Regions from separate parts of the Mycoplasma putrefaciens KS1 genome, predicted to be linked through region 1. Evidence: a T-box and tRNA genes for the amino acid it is inferred to sense, from the RefSeq annotation. Region 1 holds a T-box; the other holds one or more tRNA genes.
What was found. The T-box of region 1 lies ahead of ileS (isoleucine--tRNA ligase). A T-box ahead of a tRNA ligase gene usually reads a tRNA of that ligase, here a tRNA-Ile.
Positions count from the first base shown of each region.

Region 2: it has a tRNA-Ile gene. The T-box ahead of ileS (isoleucine--tRNA ligase) is inferred to sense a tRNA for this amino acid. The anticodon was not compared.

Region 1 covers NC_015946.1:547,083-555,454, reverse strand. The annotation lists gene rsmI (16S rRNA (cytidine(1402)-2'-O)-methyltransferase) at 315-1,202, shown strand; gene MPUT_RS02465 (hypothetical protein) at 1,232-1,675, shown strand; ribosomal protein L21 leader region at 1,738-1,813, shown strand; gene rplU (50S ribosomal protein L21) at 1,820-2,122, shown strand; gene MPUT_RS02455 (ribosomal-processing cysteine protease Prp) at 2,128-2,442, shown strand; gene rpmA (50S ribosomal protein L27) at 2,444-2,734, shown strand; gene MPUT_RS02445 (alpha/beta hydrolase) at 2,894-3,916, shown strand; T-box leader at 3,902-4,125, shown strand; gene ileS (isoleucine--tRNA ligase) at 4,161-6,893, shown strand; gene MPUT_RS02435 (signal peptidase II) at 6,903-7,487, shown strand; gene MPUT_RS02430 (RluA family pseudouridine synthase) at 7,487-8,372, shown strand, end outside.
Region 2 covers NC_015946.1:173,315-181,686, forward strand. The annotation lists gene MPUT_RS00835 (energy-coupling factor transporter ATPase) at 108-1,325, shown strand; gene MPUT_RS00840 (energy-coupling factor transporter ATPase) at 1,313-2,236, shown strand; gene MPUT_RS00845 (energy-coupling factor transporter transmembrane component T family protein) at 2,243-3,256, shown strand; gene MPUT_RS00850 (tRNA pseudouridine synthase A) at 3,258-4,007, shown strand; gene rplM (50S ribosomal protein L13) at 4,384-4,839, shown strand; gene rpsI (30S ribosomal protein S9) at 4,839-5,237, shown strand; tRNA gene MPUT_RS00865 (tRNA-Ile) at 5,383-5,459, shown strand; gene leuS (leucine--tRNA ligase) at 5,588-8,002, shown strand; gene MPUT_RS00875 (membrane protein) at 8,071-8,372, shown strand, end outside.

The DNA of each region.
Region 1 (8,372 bases):
ATGATTTCAAGCTTGATTTATTAACTAGAAAAATGGATATGAATAGTGAAGGATTGTGAACTATTCAAGAAGCTTTAAAAACAAGGGATTTTAGCTTCAAGTATCGGTTTAGCAGTAATGATACGACAAAAAAGCAAGTTTTCTGATACTTTTTGAGGTAAAGTAGTTTCATCACTAAGAAATAGCTTTGGTGGTCATGCTGTTGTTAAACAAAAAAGTAATAATTAATTTTAATTAGAAGTGTTATTTAAATAGCACTTTTTATTTTTAGATAATAGCAAGTTAAAATTAGATCAAGCATTTAAGGAGAAATCATGATTATTCAAAAGACATTTAAAAATCATAAGCCGACAATTTATTTAATAACTACTCCCATTGGTAATTTAGACGATATTAATAAAAGAAGTTTAGAAACACTACAAACTGTCGATCTGATATTTTGTGAAGACACTAGAATTAGCAAAATTTTACTAGACAAATATAAGATTTCAAACACTTTAATATCACTTCATATGCACAATGAACAACAAAGAATCACTCAAATTATTAACTTAGTTAATCAAAATAAAAACATAGCTATTATCAGTGATGCTGGAGTTCCAATTATAAGTGATCCAGCAGGATACTTAATTAACCAGTTAAGAGAGTTAGAAATTGAATGTAACATCACAGCAATTGGAGCAGGTTCAGCTTATATTCATGCTTTAATTTGTAGTGGATTTAATAGTAAGACTAATTATTTTTATGGTTTTATTGAAAACAAAAACCAGCTAACAAAAACAAAAGAATTGACTAACTTAATTAATAAATATTCAAGCGATACAGTTATTAGTTTTTATGAATCAGTGCACAGAATTAAACAAACTATCTTCTCTCTAAATGAAATTTTACCAATCAATCACAAAATCGTTTTAGCAAGAGAACTTACCAAAATTAATGAAGAGATAATTTATGGAACTATTAGTGAAATTAACCAGTACCTTGATTCTGAACAATTTATTAATAAAGGCGAGTTTGTAATTGTAATTGATAAGTTAAATCAACAAAAATATCCAGATCTAAGTGATGATCAAATTATTGAAATGATTGATCAAGAAGTTAATCTAAACCATCTGAAATTAAAAAAAGCTTGTGAAACTATTAGTTTAAAAACTAATAAATCAAAAAATCACCTATATCATTTGTACATTTCTAAAAAATAATCCTAATACATTATTAGGAGGATAAAAATATGAAAGAAATTCAAATCAATCAAACAAAAGAGATTGTTGGAGGAACTGTTTCAGCTTTACCAAGTGGAGCATCTTTAAATGGTATTTCAAGTATTATTGGTAGTTATTTTAGCGGAGTGACTGGTTTGTTTGGATCAATTATTGGTTCTGGACTAGCTCTAGTTCAAATGGCTAGCAATCCAGTTAAAGCAGAATATAAAATCGGCAATGTTTCAATTAAAACTGATAATACCAAAAAATATGACCATCAAATAAATATGCAGAAACTAGAAGTTGAACAACAAAGACTAATTGCTAAAGAAAGTGAAGTCAAAATTCCTATTTTAGAACTTGGTTCTTCAAAAAATCTACAAAAATTTCAAACAGATGATATTAGTGTTTTAGATAATTTTGAAATCGATGCTATTTCAGATGTTTTGTTTGATGATCAAGGTATTTTTTAATCTTTTTTAGCTGTGTATTAATATTGAATTTGAAAAAATATGTAGTATTATTTAAATGTTGAAAAAAGTTTCAACCGCTCTTTTGTATGTTCTAAAGAAGTTTTAAACTCACATACACAGGCGAGTCTAGACTGGAGGAAAAAAATGTTTGCAATCATTAAAACTGGTGGAAAACAAATTAAAGTTGAACCAGGACAAGAAATCTTTGTTGAAAAAATCAAAGGTGACGTGGATGCAAAAGTGGTATTTGATCAAGTACTAATGATCGATGGAAAAGTTGGTAATCCATTAATTAGTGGGGCTAAAGTTTTAGCGACTATCATAAAACAAGGAAAAGCCAAAAAGATTCGTGTTGTTAGATATCATCCAAAGAAAAATGTTAATAAAATTTATGGTCACAGACAACCTTTTACAAAAGTAAAAATTGATGAAATTACCACTAAATAATTAATATGGTAAAAATAATAATCAAATATAAAGGTGATAAAATTGAACAATTTGATGTAAGTGGACATGCTAATGCTGGAAGTTATGGACATGATTTAGTATGTGCTGCAATTAGTGGAATTGTTAGTGGTGCATTGAATGCGCTTGACATTAATTATCACAAAAAGGTGAGCTTAAAAGTTTTAGATAATCAAATTCTTATCATAGCTAAGGATTTGAATGATAGTTATCTACAAACTATGTTAAATATGTTAAAAATACAACTACATACAATAACAATGCAATATCCTAAAAATACACAGTTTAAGGAGATAAATTAATATGCGTTTCTTATTAGGTTTACAGTTCTTTGCTTCTAAAAAAGGAGTAGGTTCAACTAAAAATGGACGTGACTCAGAATCAAAACGTTTGGGTGCTAAAAAATCTGATGGGCAGTTTACTAATGCGGGGTCAATCATTTTTAGACAAAGAGGAACAAAAATCCACCCAGGAATTAATGTAGGACGTGGTGGAGATGATACTTTATTTGCTTTAGCAGCAGGAATTGTTAAATACGAAAGATTTGGAAAAAACCGTACTAAGGTAAGTGTTATTGCTAAAGAAACTAACTAATTTTAATAGACAAAGTTCTCTTAATTGAGAGCTTTTTATTTTTAAAGACCTCTATTAATTTAAGATATTTTTTTAATTTTAAAAACTATTTATAATTAGAATTAGAATAAATCAATACATCTTATAAGAGTCTTAAGATAATTTAAATGGAGTGAAATTATGGCTGGTCAATACTCAAACATTGCTAGAGCAATGATTGTAATGTGAAATTCTAAGTTTTCAAAAATAATTTATAAACGACAAGATGGATTTTCAATTAATCTCAACCCAATCAAACTATTTTCATGACTTAACCCAATTAACAGAAACTCAAATAAAAGACTAAGAATTAATGAGTACAAAACTCCAGATATCAGCTTTTTTACTTCGTCTTGTAATGGTTTAAAAATTGCTGGTAGTATTTGACTAAATCATAACAAAACAGATAAATGAATTATTGGTGCTCATGGATATAATTCAAATAGGATTGAAGTTTTATACTTATTGTGACATTATCGTCAACTTGGTTATAACATTATAACTTTTGATTTTAGAAATCATGGTGCAAGTGATGGTGAGCTAACAACTTGAGGTTATCAAGAAAAACAGGACTTAAAAGCTATTATTAATTGGTTGATTGAAAAATATAAAGTTGCAACATTAGGTTTAGTTGGAGCAAGCATGGGTGCTTTTACAATTAATTATTTTTTACTTACTGAACTAGAGTTAATTAAAAAAGCGAATATTAAATGAGCTGTATCTGATTCAAGCTATATGTCAGCAAAACATTTACTTAGAAAAATGGTAAATGACAATAGCCCAAAATTTTTACATGGAATTGGAAATGAGGTTTTAAATGATATTTTAATGATTTATAAAGATGAATATAAAGTTGATTTATCAGAATTAAATTTCACGACTTTAATAGAACCATCAAAACAATACATTCCTGTTTTATACTTCCACAATAGATATGACAAAGTTACTAATTATTTAGATAGTTTTAAAATGTGTCGAATTAAAAATAGTGTTGAGAATTCTGATAAAAATCAAGTTAAAATTTATGATGATGGTATTCATCATACCAAGTCGATTATCGAGTATGAAGATGACTATATTTCAAGAAGTTTAAATTTTGTTCGAAGAAATGAAAATGCTAGTAAAAATAACCAAAATGGTATAAAATCAATAAAAATAGATTAAAAGACAAGTTTTATGAAATCACTTTTTTCAGAGAGCTAATAGTTGGTGTGAATTAGCAAAAGCTTTTATAAAATATCACTTTTTCTTATCGAAAAAGAAAAGCCTTGGCTTAGTAGAATTTCGCGGTGGAACCGTTACAACCAACAAAGATGGATTGTAGATATTTATAATCTAAACTAGGATGGTACCGCGGTAAAATCGCTCCTTAAAAGAGCGATTTTTATTTTATGAAAGGAGTTAAATTATGACAAATAAATATAAAGATACATTATTAATTGGTCAAACTTCATTTGATATGAGAGCAGGTTTAAAGGATAAAGAACCAATTTTTGAACAATTTTGACAAGCAAATAAAATTTATGACCAAAAAATGAAATTAAATCAGCATAAGCCAAAATTTGTATTACATGACGGTCCGCCTTATGCTAATGGCGATTTACATATTGGTCATGCTTTAAATAAAACTTTAAAAGATATCATTATTAGATTTAAAAATTCTGCGGGATATTATGCTCCATTTATTATGGGATGAGATACTCATGGACTACCTATTGAAACGGCAGTTACCAAAACTGGTGTTGATCGTAAAGCTATTGATGCTGTAACATTTAGAAAGTTATGCGAAAAATATGCTTTAAATCAAGTTGAAAACCAAGCCAATCAATTTCAACGTCTAGGAATGTTTACTGATTATGATGTTAAATATGTGACATTAACACATGATTATGAAATGAGTGAGTTAAGACTATTTGAAAAAATGTATCAAAAGGGCTTAATTTATAAAGCTCTAAAACCAATTTACTGATCGCCATCAAGCGAATCTGCATTGGCTGATTCTGAAATTGAATATAAAGATGTGAAGTCTCCGTCAGTTTATGTGTCTTGTGATATTGTTAATTCAACTAAATTCGATAATAATACAAAGTTAGTTATTTGAACCACAACACCTTGAACTTTACCATCAAACCAATTAATAGCAGTGGGAGCTGAAATTAAATATAGTCTTGTTAAACCAAAAAATACTCAACAAAAATTTATCATCGCAAGTGATTTAATAGCTAGTGTTAGTCAAGAAATTGGATGAGAAGAGCTTGAAATTTTCTCACAATTGAGTGCAAGTGATTTGATTGGTACTGAATATGTTCATCCATTATATGACAAAGTCATTAACAAAGTTGTTCTAGGTCATCACATAACAAGTGAATCAGGAACTGGTATGGTTCATATTGCTGGTGGATTTGGTGAAGATGATTATTTAATTGTTAAACAACATAAATTAGAGCCATTTGCCCCAATTGATAATCAAGGTAAATTTTCAAATGAAATTAGTAATTTAGATCCTGAACTTGTTGGAGTTTTTTATGACGATGCTAATAAGATTATTACAACTAGACTTGCAAATAAAAATAATTTATTAAAATTAAAGTTTCTAACGCACTCATATCCTCATGACTGAAGAACTAAAAAACCAGTTATTTATCGCTGTACATTACAATGATTTGTTAACCTAGAACCGGTCAAAGATGAAATTTTAAAAAATGTTAATAAAATTGAAACTCATCCTAAATGAGCCAAAAAACGTTTATATCAAGTTTTAGAAGAAAGAACTGATTGAACTATTTCAAGACAAAGATTATGAGGAGTGCCAATTATTGGGTTTTATGATCAAGCTAATAACTTAGTTTTAAATAATAAAATTTTAGCTTATGCTCTTGAGCAAATAGATAAATTAGGAACTAATGCATGGTTTAAAGAACCGGCTGATCTTTTCTTACCTGAAGAATATCAAAATAAGAATCTGAAAAAAGAACAAGATATTTTAGATGTTTGGTTTGACTCTGGATCAAGTGCTATTGCTTTGATTGAACGTTTTAAAGATCTAGATCTACCTTTTGATGTTTATTTAGAAGGAAATGATCAATATCGTGGATGATTCAATGCTTCAATGATTAACTCAACAATTTATACGTCAAAATCTCCGTATCAAAAACTAATTTCACATGGTATGACAACTGATGAAAAAGGAAATAAAATGTCTAAATCATTAGGAAATGGAGTTGATCCAATTCAATTTTCAAATGAATTAGGAGCTGATATTTTAAGATTATGAGTTTGTTCAACAGATTTTACTGATGATCAAAAAATTGGACCTGAAATTATTAAACAAATTAGTGAATCATATCGAAAAATTAGAAATACGATTAGATTTATTTTAGCTAATTTATCAGATTTTGATCCAAACAAAGACTATCAAGAAAATCTAAGCCAAGTTGATCAGTACAGTCTAGCAAATTTAACACAATTTAAAGACAAAGTTTTAAATTATTATGAGAACTTACAATTCAATCAAATCTATAATTTAACAATGAATTATGTTACTAAAAACTTATCATCATTTTATCTAGATTTTATTAAAGATATTTTATACATTCATAAATTTGATTCAACTAGAAGAAGACAAGTTCAAACAGTTTTATATGAGCAATTATGAGCTCTAATTGATGTCTTAAGACCAATTTTAGTTCATACTATAGAAGAAGTTTATAGTTGTTTAAATATTTCAAATAAAGCACAATCAGTTCACTTATTAGATCTTAGAACACAAAAATTTGATCAGGATTCTGAATTTAATTTAAGATGAGAAAAGATTATGAACTTAAGAGATGATGTTAATAAGGCTTTAGAAATTGCAAGAGAAGCTAAGATTATCAACAAGGGATTTGAAGCAGTTGTCACTATTAAATTAAATGACCAATTTAAAGAATTGAGTCAATACAAAGAGTTAGCTCAAATTTTTATTGTAAATTCTATTATTTTTGTTGAACAAAGCAACCAGGACTTTATTAAATGTAATTTAGCTGACATTAAAGTTGAACAAAAGCAAGGTATTAAATGCCAAAGATGTTGACAAATATTTGATGAGTTATTCAATGATGAGATTTGTTGAGAGTGTAACAAAGTTGTTGAGAGTTTATAGGTGATTAGTATGTGATTAAAAGAAAAATGATTAGATTTAAAAGTTAAGATTAAAAATCACAACTTTCAATGAAAGTTTAAATTAATTGTTTGCCTGCCAATTTTGGTTTTTTTAGTTGCATCAGATTGAATAACTAAAGCAATTGTTGTTAATAATTTTAATTTAGGTGATCATAAAGTCTTAATAAATAATTTTTTACACTTAAGATACACAATCAATTTAGGAATGGCTTATGGTGGATTACAAAACAGTAAAACATTAGTAATTGTTTTAGCAAGTATTGTCACTTTATTTATGATCATCTTATTTATCTTTTTAAATGCTAAGAGATGACTTATTCCATTAACATTTATCCTATCAGGAAGTATTGCTAATTTACTAGCAAGATCCTGAGCACCAGTTAATCAAGATGGCATTGGTGGTGGAGTTGTTGATTTTCTTGTTTGAGGATTTACTCTTTTTAGATCTGATCAGTACATTTTTAATCTAGCAGATCTATGAGTTAATTGTGGAATTGCAATTGGAATAGTAGTAGTGATAATTGAGTTAATTATCTTTTTAAGAACTAAATTTAAAAGGAAAGAAGCTAATTAATGAAACAAATAGTTTTAACTTCAGACAAACCAAACTCTAGATTAGATAAATTATTAGTTGAACTTTTAAAAGATCAGAACTTGTCAAGATCTTATATTCAAAAATTAATCAAAGAAAAAAATGTTATAGTTGATGATCAAATAGTTGATGCAAACAATTTTATAGTTAAAACAAATTCTAAAATTATTATTAATATTGCTGATGCTCAAGTAACTGATATTATTGCTCAAAAAATTGATCTAGATATTGTTTATCAAGATGATGATCTTTTAGTAATTAATAAACAAAACAATATTGTTGTTCACCCTGGTGCTGGTAATTTTGATAAAACAATTGTTAATGCTTTATTAGGAAATAACATTAAACTTTCTTCAATTAATGGGACATTAAGACCAGGAATTGTACATCGAATTGATAAACAAACCACTGGCTTACTAATTGTTGCTAAAACTGATCTAGCTCATAAAAGACTAACTGAAATGTTAGCAAATCACCAAATTTATAAAGAGTATTATGCTTTAGTATGAGGAGTGATTGCTGAAAATAAAGCAGTTATTAATGCTCCTATTGGTCGAGATCAGTACGATCGCAAAAAAATGGCAGTAACTAGTAAAAATTCTAAGATTGCAAAAACTAATTTTGAAGTTATTGAACGTTTTAAAAATGCTACATTAGTTAAGTGTGATATCGAAACTGGAAGAACACATCAAATCAGAGTACATTTTAATTTTATTAAACATCCAATTTTAAATGATCCTGTTTATGGTCGTTTAAGTGAAAGTCAAACTGCATTTGGTCAGTATCTTCATGCATCTAAGTTAAAGTTTCAACACCCTATCACAAACCAAACAATTGAATTAATTGCCGATTTACCAAAAGAATTTA
Region 2 (8,372 bases), 370 kb from region 1:
TTTTTATAATCAAACAGCTTGTTATTAGTTGGATGATAATGTTCAATTTTATATAGCTTTAATTTATAATTATTATAACTATGCTAAATAGAAATGAGGATTTTTAAATGGAGAATAAAAAGTTATTTGATGATTTTAATTCCAATAAAATAAGTGATGAAGATTTAAATATTTTTAAGTTATCTTTAAATAAATTATATGTAGAACTATCTGAGTTAAACCAAAAATATATTAATTTAATAAGACAAGATAATTTTGATAAACAACAAAAAGATGACTTAAAATTAGAGATTAAAAATTTAAAAGCGAAAATCCATGAATTAGCCTCAACAAAAATCTTTAAAGATAATTTAAAAAATGCTGAAAAGTTATTAAAACAAGTTAAAAAATCAAAAAACCAAGCAGATATTAAAAAAGCAGAAGAAGAATATAGCCATGCAAAATATCTTTTTAATGAGTATAAAGATGCAGTTAATGAACAAGGACGCGGAGCTAAATTAAAAAAAGAAAATGATATTGCTGTAGAAATTAAAAACCTGTCATTTAGATATGGTTTAAATTTTGCTAAAGCTATTGATAATGTTAGTTTTTCAATTAATAAGGGTGAATATGTAACTATTATTGGTCATAATGGTAGTGGAAAATCTACTTTATCAAAAATTCTAATAGGTGTTTTAACTGCTCAAGAAGGAGAAATTAGTATTTTTGGTAACAAAGTTACTGATACAAATATTGAACAAATTAGAAAATTTCTAGGAATTGTTTTTCAAAATCCTGATAACCAATTTATTGGATCAACAGTTGAAGCAGACATTGCTTTTGGATTAGAAAATAAAAGAGTTGATCCAGCTAAAATGCCTGAAATTATACTACAAGCAGCTCAAAAGGTTGGTATGCAATCAGCTTTAAAAAAAGAACCTTTAAACTTGAGTGGTGGACAAAAACAACGTGTAGCAATTGCTTCAACTTTAGCTTTAGATCCTGATATTATGATTTTTGATGAAGCAACAAGTATGTTAGATCCTAAAGGTAAACGTGAAATTAAAGAAATTATGGTGCAACTAAGGGGAGTTAAAACCATTATTTCAATTACTCATGATATGGACGAAATTTTAAATGCCGACAAAGTAATTGTTTTAGATCATGCTAAATTAGTAAAAGTTGGCAAACCTTTAGAAATAGTTGGTGACAAAGAATTTCTAAGAAAAATCCAATTAGATGTTCCGTTTGTATCACTAGTAAAAGAAGAACTAGAAAAACAAGGAATAAACGTTCCAAATATTCAAAACATTGATGAGTTGGTAGATAAGATATGTGAAGTTTAAATAAGAAAAAATCAGCACAAAATCAACAATTTGATTTTAGTAAAGATATAGTTTTACAAGATGTTTCTTATACTTATTCAAAGGGAAGCCCATTTGAGCATAAAGCATTAGAAAACACAAACTTAACCTTTAAAAAAAATAAAATCACGTGTGTGATCGGAACCACAGGTAGCGGAAAGTCAACTATGATCCAATTAACTAATGGTTTAATTGTTACTGAAACTGGCCAAACTTTGGTTGGGGATTATCCAATTCCTGCCAAAATTAAAAAAATTCATTTAGTAAAACAATTAAGAAAAGAAATTGGTTTAGTTTTTCAATTTCCTGAATACCAGCTATTTCAAGAAACAGTTAAAAAAGATATTGCTTTTGGACCAGTTCATTTAGGAGAAAACAAAGAAGAAGTTTATAAAAAAATTCCTGAACTATTAGAATTAGTACAACTACCTATTGAATGTGCAGAACGTTCTCCTTTTGAATTGTCTGGAGGTCAAAAGCGTCGTGTTGCAGTAGCTGGAATAATTGCAATGCAAGGCAACACACTTGTACTTGACGAACCAACTGGTGGACTAGATCCTAAAGGTGAAGATGATTTTATGAACTTGTTTGAGAAGTTAAATAAAGAGTTTAAAAAACGTATTATCATGGTTACACACAATATGGATCAAGTTTTAAGAATCGCTGATGAAGTAATTGTGATGCATAATGGAAAAGTGATTGAAGTTGGTTCACCATTTGAAATTTTTTCAAACATTGAATTATTAAAAAAGATTGAAATTGATCCTCCAAAGCTTTATCAATTAATGTATAAATTAAAAGACAAAAAAATTAACTTATTAAATAAACAAATTAGAACCATTGAAGATTTTGCAATTGCACTAGCAAAAATCAAAAAAGTAGAAGGAAAATAGAAAAATATGAGAATATCATTTGGTAGATACATTCCTAAAGATTCTTTAATTCATAAAATGGATCCAAGACTTAAAATGTTTATGATTATTTCATTAATTGTGTCTGTTTTTTTTCCTATTGGATTTACTGGTTATTTAATGATTGGTTCAGTAATTTTTTTGTTATTTGCTCTATCAAAATTAAACTTTAGCTTACTTTTAAGATTATTAGTTCCTGTATCATTTATTTTTATCATCATCTTATTTGTAAACTTCTTTTTTATTCATCCATCAGCAAAAGAAATTGAAAAAATCAATGAATTTGTAAAAACTAATATGGACTTAAATGGATTTAAATGAATACATCTCGGAGATGCCATTAGTGGAGTTATTAACAAACAAGGAATAACTGAAGCTATTGCTAAAAATTCAGAATTAAAAGGTATTGAACCACTTGGGTATTTTTTTAATTGAAGAGTTTTTTGATTTAGTGAAAAAGCTCTATATAGTGCTATTGTTATGTCATTTAGAATTTATTTAATGATTACACTAACTTGTATTTTAACAGGTACCACACCTTCATTAGAATTAACTTTAGCAATTGAAGATCTATTATCACCATTAAAAATCATTAAAGTTCCTGTTCATATTTTATCGATGATTATTTCGATTGCTTTGCGTATGATTCCTACTTTAATTGATGAAGCTGGAAGAATTATGAAAGCTCAAGCTAGTCGTGGAATTGATATCAAAAACGGAAAATTTAAAGACAAAGTAAAAAGCTTAACTTCTTTAATTATTCCTTTATTAGTTTCATCATTTCAAAAAGCCGAAGATTTAGCTTATGCAATGGATGCTAGAGGATATGATCCTAATGCCAGAAGAACCAGATTTGTGCAATTTAGTTTTAGTTGAACTGATTTTGTGATCTTTTCAACAGGTATTTTATTAGCATCATTTATGATTTTATATGGAATTAATCCAGGGCAAATATTTGATAATTTTCATATTCAACACATTGATTCATTAATAACATATTAATATGAACGCGATTTTATTAACTTTGTTGTATGATGGGTCTAATTATCATGGCTGAATTCATCAAACTAATGCAATAGCAATTCAAGATGTTTTAAATCAAGCTGTAAAAAGAGTTATTAAAAATAATGATTTTAAAACAATTGCAGCAAGTAAAACAGATGCTGGAGTACATGCTGTGGATCAAAAAGTTTTACTAGTTATTAGTTTTAAACCAATTTTAGATAAATTTATTAAGGCTTTAAATAAAGCATTACCATCTGATATTCAAATACTTAACGCTAAATTTGTTGATACTAGTTTTAATCTCAGAGAAGTAAAACAAAAAACTTATAGCTATTTTATTAATGATCAGCAGTTTGATATTTTTACTCAGCGCTTTGAATATTTTTGAAAACATCAACCAATTGATGTTAATAAATTACAACAAATATTTGATTTATTTGTCGGAACACATGAGTTTAAGTTATTTTCAGGATTGAAACAAGAAGAACTTAAAAATATTAATAGCTTCAGAAAAATTGATTCAATCAGAGTTTTTAGAAACAAAAATAACCGTGTTCAAATCGAATTTAAAGCCGCTGGATTTATTAGATATCAAATTAGAATGATTGTTGGCAATTGTCTAGCTTGTTATTTAAATAAAAAAATAACACCAGAAACTTTAAAATCAATGTTGCAAGGAAAAGGAAATAAAACCGCTTTGATTGCTAAAGCTAAAGGTTTAGTTTTACAAAAAATAGAATTTAATTAACAAATAGAATAATATATTAATGTAGTGATAAAATTTAATTCAAAACAATGTCATTTTAGTATTAATATACTTATAAATTAGTCAACTTTTGCATATACAAAGAAGGAAGTTGGATACTTTATATTTAATTAATCATAGATCACTACTCTAACACATCTAGCAGATGTGTTTTTATTATTTTAAAGTATTAATATACTAGTGATTAGCAGCTAAAAGTTTAAATTACATCAAAGATTTTATTATTAAAATTGATAATTAAATAGCGCTAAAAGATAGAGTTTTATAATTGATAAAATAAAAAAGTTTCTTTATAATATTATAGTGCTTACTACACTTTATAAGACCCCGGACAAGTCGTGTAAAGGAATTAGCAAAGATGAAACAAACTACATTAATTTCTGCCAAAGATATTAATAAAAAATGATATGTTGTTGATGCAGAAGGACAAACTGTGGGTAGATTAGCAACTCAAGTTGCTCTTGTGTTAAGAGGAAAACATAAAGTTGATTTTACACCTCACATTAATAATGGAGATCACGTTATTGTTATTAATGCAGAAAAAGCAATTTTTTCTGGAAAAAAAGAAGCTAATAAAGTTTATTACCGCCACTCAATGTATCCAGGTGGGCTAAAAAGAAGAACAGTTGCAGTTCAAAGACAATTAGATCCAACTAAAATTTTAGAGAGATCTATTAGATTAATGTTACCTAAGAATGTTCAAGGAGCAAACCAATTTAGAGCATTACATGTTTTTAAAGGTCCTGAACATCCATATGCTGCTCAAAAGCCTGAAGTTTTACAAATTCAAACTAAAAAAGGAGATAAAAAATAATGACAAACAACAAAGTTATTTATAGAGGAACTGGAAGAAGAAAAACTTCAATTGCTCAAGTTATTTTAACTCCTGGATCAGGTAAGGTAATCGTTAATGGAAAAGCAGCTTTAGATTTTTTTCCATATGCAACATTAGTTCAAGATTTAGAACAACCACTACTTGCTACTGGAACATTAAAAGATTTTGACATCACAGTTAAAGTTAATGGTGGAGGTTTCACTGGACAAGCTGGAGCAACTAGATTAGGGATTGCTAGAGCTTTATTACAAGCAAGTGAAGACTACAGAAAAGCTTTAAGAAATGAAGGTTTATTAACTCGTGATGCGCGTATTAAAGAACGTAAAAAATACGGATTACGTGGAGCACGTCGAGCACCCCAATTCTCAAAACGTTAATACTTTTTACAACACTTTATGTGTTGTTTTTTATTCAAAAAATTACCTAAGTTAAGAGCAAATTAAAAAGCTGATAAATTTGATAATTTAGCTATTTTTATGTTGATTTTAATGATAAAAAGATATATTATTATTCTTGTAACTTCGGAATATAGCTCAGCTGGTTAGAGCACTCCGCTGATAACGGAGAGGTCGTTGGTTCAAGTCCAATTATTCCGACCATTTGGAAATTTAGCAAACACCGTTAAGGTGTTTTTTTATTGTGTTAGTGATAAAATTTAACATATTTTTAGAATGTATTTAATAGCTATAAACTATAAAATTATAATTAATGTTAAAGGAGAGAAAGTATGGATTTTTCGCATAAGGCAATCGAAAAAAAATGACAGAAATTTTGAAAAGAAAATGATCTTTACAAAACAACTGATACTAGTGATAAAAAATCTTATGTTTTAGACATGTTTCCATATCCAAGTGGTGCTGGTTTGCATGTTGGTCATATTAAGGGTTATACTGCAACTGATGTATTTGCTAGGTTTAAAAGAATGCAAGGTTATGATGTTTTGCACCCCATTGGATGAGATGCTTTTGGTTTACCTGCTGAGCAATATGCTTTAAAAACTGGTAATGACCCAAGAGAATTTACATTAAAAAATATTGATAATTTTCGAGTTCAACTTCAAAAAATGGGATTTAGTTATGACTTTGATAAAGAAGTTAACACTGCTGATGCTAACTACTATAAAATTACTCAACAAATTTTTAAAAAATTATATCAACATAATTTAGCTGAAAAAAGAGATGTTGAAGTTAACTGATGCCAAGAACTAGGAACGGTTTTAGCCAACGATGAAATAATTGAAAAAAATGGAATGATGCTAAGTGAAAGAGGAGAACACCCTGTTACTAAGAAAAAAATGCGTCAATGAGTTTTGAAAATTACTGATTATGCTGAAAAATTATTACAAGGTTTAGATGAACTAGACTGACCACAGTCTATCAAAGATTTACAAAAAAACTGAATAGGTAAATCAGTTGGTGCAGAAATTATTTTTAAATCAAATGACATCGAAATTCCTGTTTTTACAACTCGTGCTGACACTATTTATGGGGTTAGTTATATTGTTCTGGCTCCTGAAAATGAGTTAGTTTTAAAACTAACTACTGCTGATAAACTAGCTGAAGTTAAAAATTATATTCAACAAACATCATCAAAATCTGAAATTGATCGTAAAGATGAATCGCGCCCAAAAACTGGTGTGTTTATTGGAAGTTATGCAACAAATCCTGTTACTAAACAAGCTGTTGAAATCTGAATTAGTGATTATGTATTAAGTGATTATGGAACTGGTGCTGTGATGGCTGTTCCTGCTCATGATAAAAGAGACTGAGAATTTGCAACTAAATTTAATTTGCCTATTAAGTTTGTGATTAAAACTAAAGACCAATCTAAAGCTTTTGTAGGTGAAGATATTCATATTAATTCTGATATTTTAGATGGATTAGACAGAGTTCAAGCACTAGAAGTTATTTATAAATATTTAGAAGATAATCATTTAGGAATTAGAAAAATTAACTATAAATTAAGAGATTGATTATTTTCAAGACAACGTTTTTATGGAGAACCCTTTCCAGTTTTATACACAAAAGATCAAAAAATTATTTTAGTTGATGATAAATATCTACCAGTGACATTACCTGAAACTGAATATATCAAACCAACTAAAACAGGAGAAAGTCCGCTGGCTAATTTAACTGATTGGGTAAATTTTGAAATTGCTGGAGTTAAGTATAAAAGAGAAACTAATACAATGCCTCAATCAGCAGGATCAAGTTGATATTTTATTGCTTATTTATTAACTGATGCTCCAAATAAATTAATAGATTTAGACTCAGAACAAGCAAAACAAAGAATGCAAAAATGACTTCCTGTTGATTTATATATTGGTGGCCAAGAACATGCTGTAGGGCATTTGCTATATGCCAGATTTTGAACCCACTTTTTATATGACCTAGGAATTTGTCCTGTCAAAGAACCATTTAAAAATTTATTTAACCAAGGAATGATTTTAGGCCCAGATGGACGAAAGATGTCAAAATCTTGAGGAAACGTCATCAATCCAGATGATGTTATTGACTCACATGGTGCTGATGCATTAAGATTGTATGAAATGTTTATGGGTCCTTTAGATGCTTCACTTCCTTGAAGTTTTGATGGATTAGATGCAAGTTTAAAATGATTAAATCGTTGTTATAGAATGATCAATAAAATAAGTTTTTCTAATCAAAATAATGCTAATTTAGATTTTGTCTATAATGATGTTGTGAAAAAAGTAACTGAAATGGTTTCGGATCTAAAATTTAATACTGCAATTAGTCAATTAATGGTTTTAGTAAATGCTATTTACAAAGAAAAAGAAGGTACAGTTTACAAAGCTTATGTTGAAGGATTTGTAAAGATGTTAAGTTTATTTGCTCCACACTTAGCTGAAGAATTATGAGAAAAACTAGGATACAATTCAAGTGTTACAAAACAATCATGACCAAGTTATGATAAGTCTAAACTAGTTAGAAATACTGTTGTAGTTGCTTTTCAAGTTAATGGAAAATTAAGATCAACTATTGAAGTTGAAAAAGGAACAAATAAAGAAACATTAATCAAACTTGCAAAAAACGATGAGCATGTTTTAAGATTTATCAAAGGTTGTCAAATTATAAAAGAAATAGCTATAGTAGACAAGATTGTAAATATTGTTGTTAAGTAAAAGGTTAAATTAAAAACCTTTTTTTATTTTGTGAATTATATAATTTAATTGGGAAGGGAAAAATTTCGATGAGAAAAACCGTTAAATTAACAATTTTGTTATTAGCTGTATCGGTAATTTATTTTGGTTATTCTGCATGAATTGATAGTGTTGCAATTTATGCAATCAGAGGAGAAAAACCTTCTGAAATTGGTGGAGGAACTTTTTGATCATCAATGACTTCTTCACCAGCTTGAATTAATAATTGAATAAAAATTCTAGTTGAAAAATTAGAAATTGTTATGCCAAAAAATGAAGAATTAATTAAAAAAGTCAATAACTTTAATGCTTCTACTTCTTGAGCTGATTGAACCATGGCGATTAAAGCAAG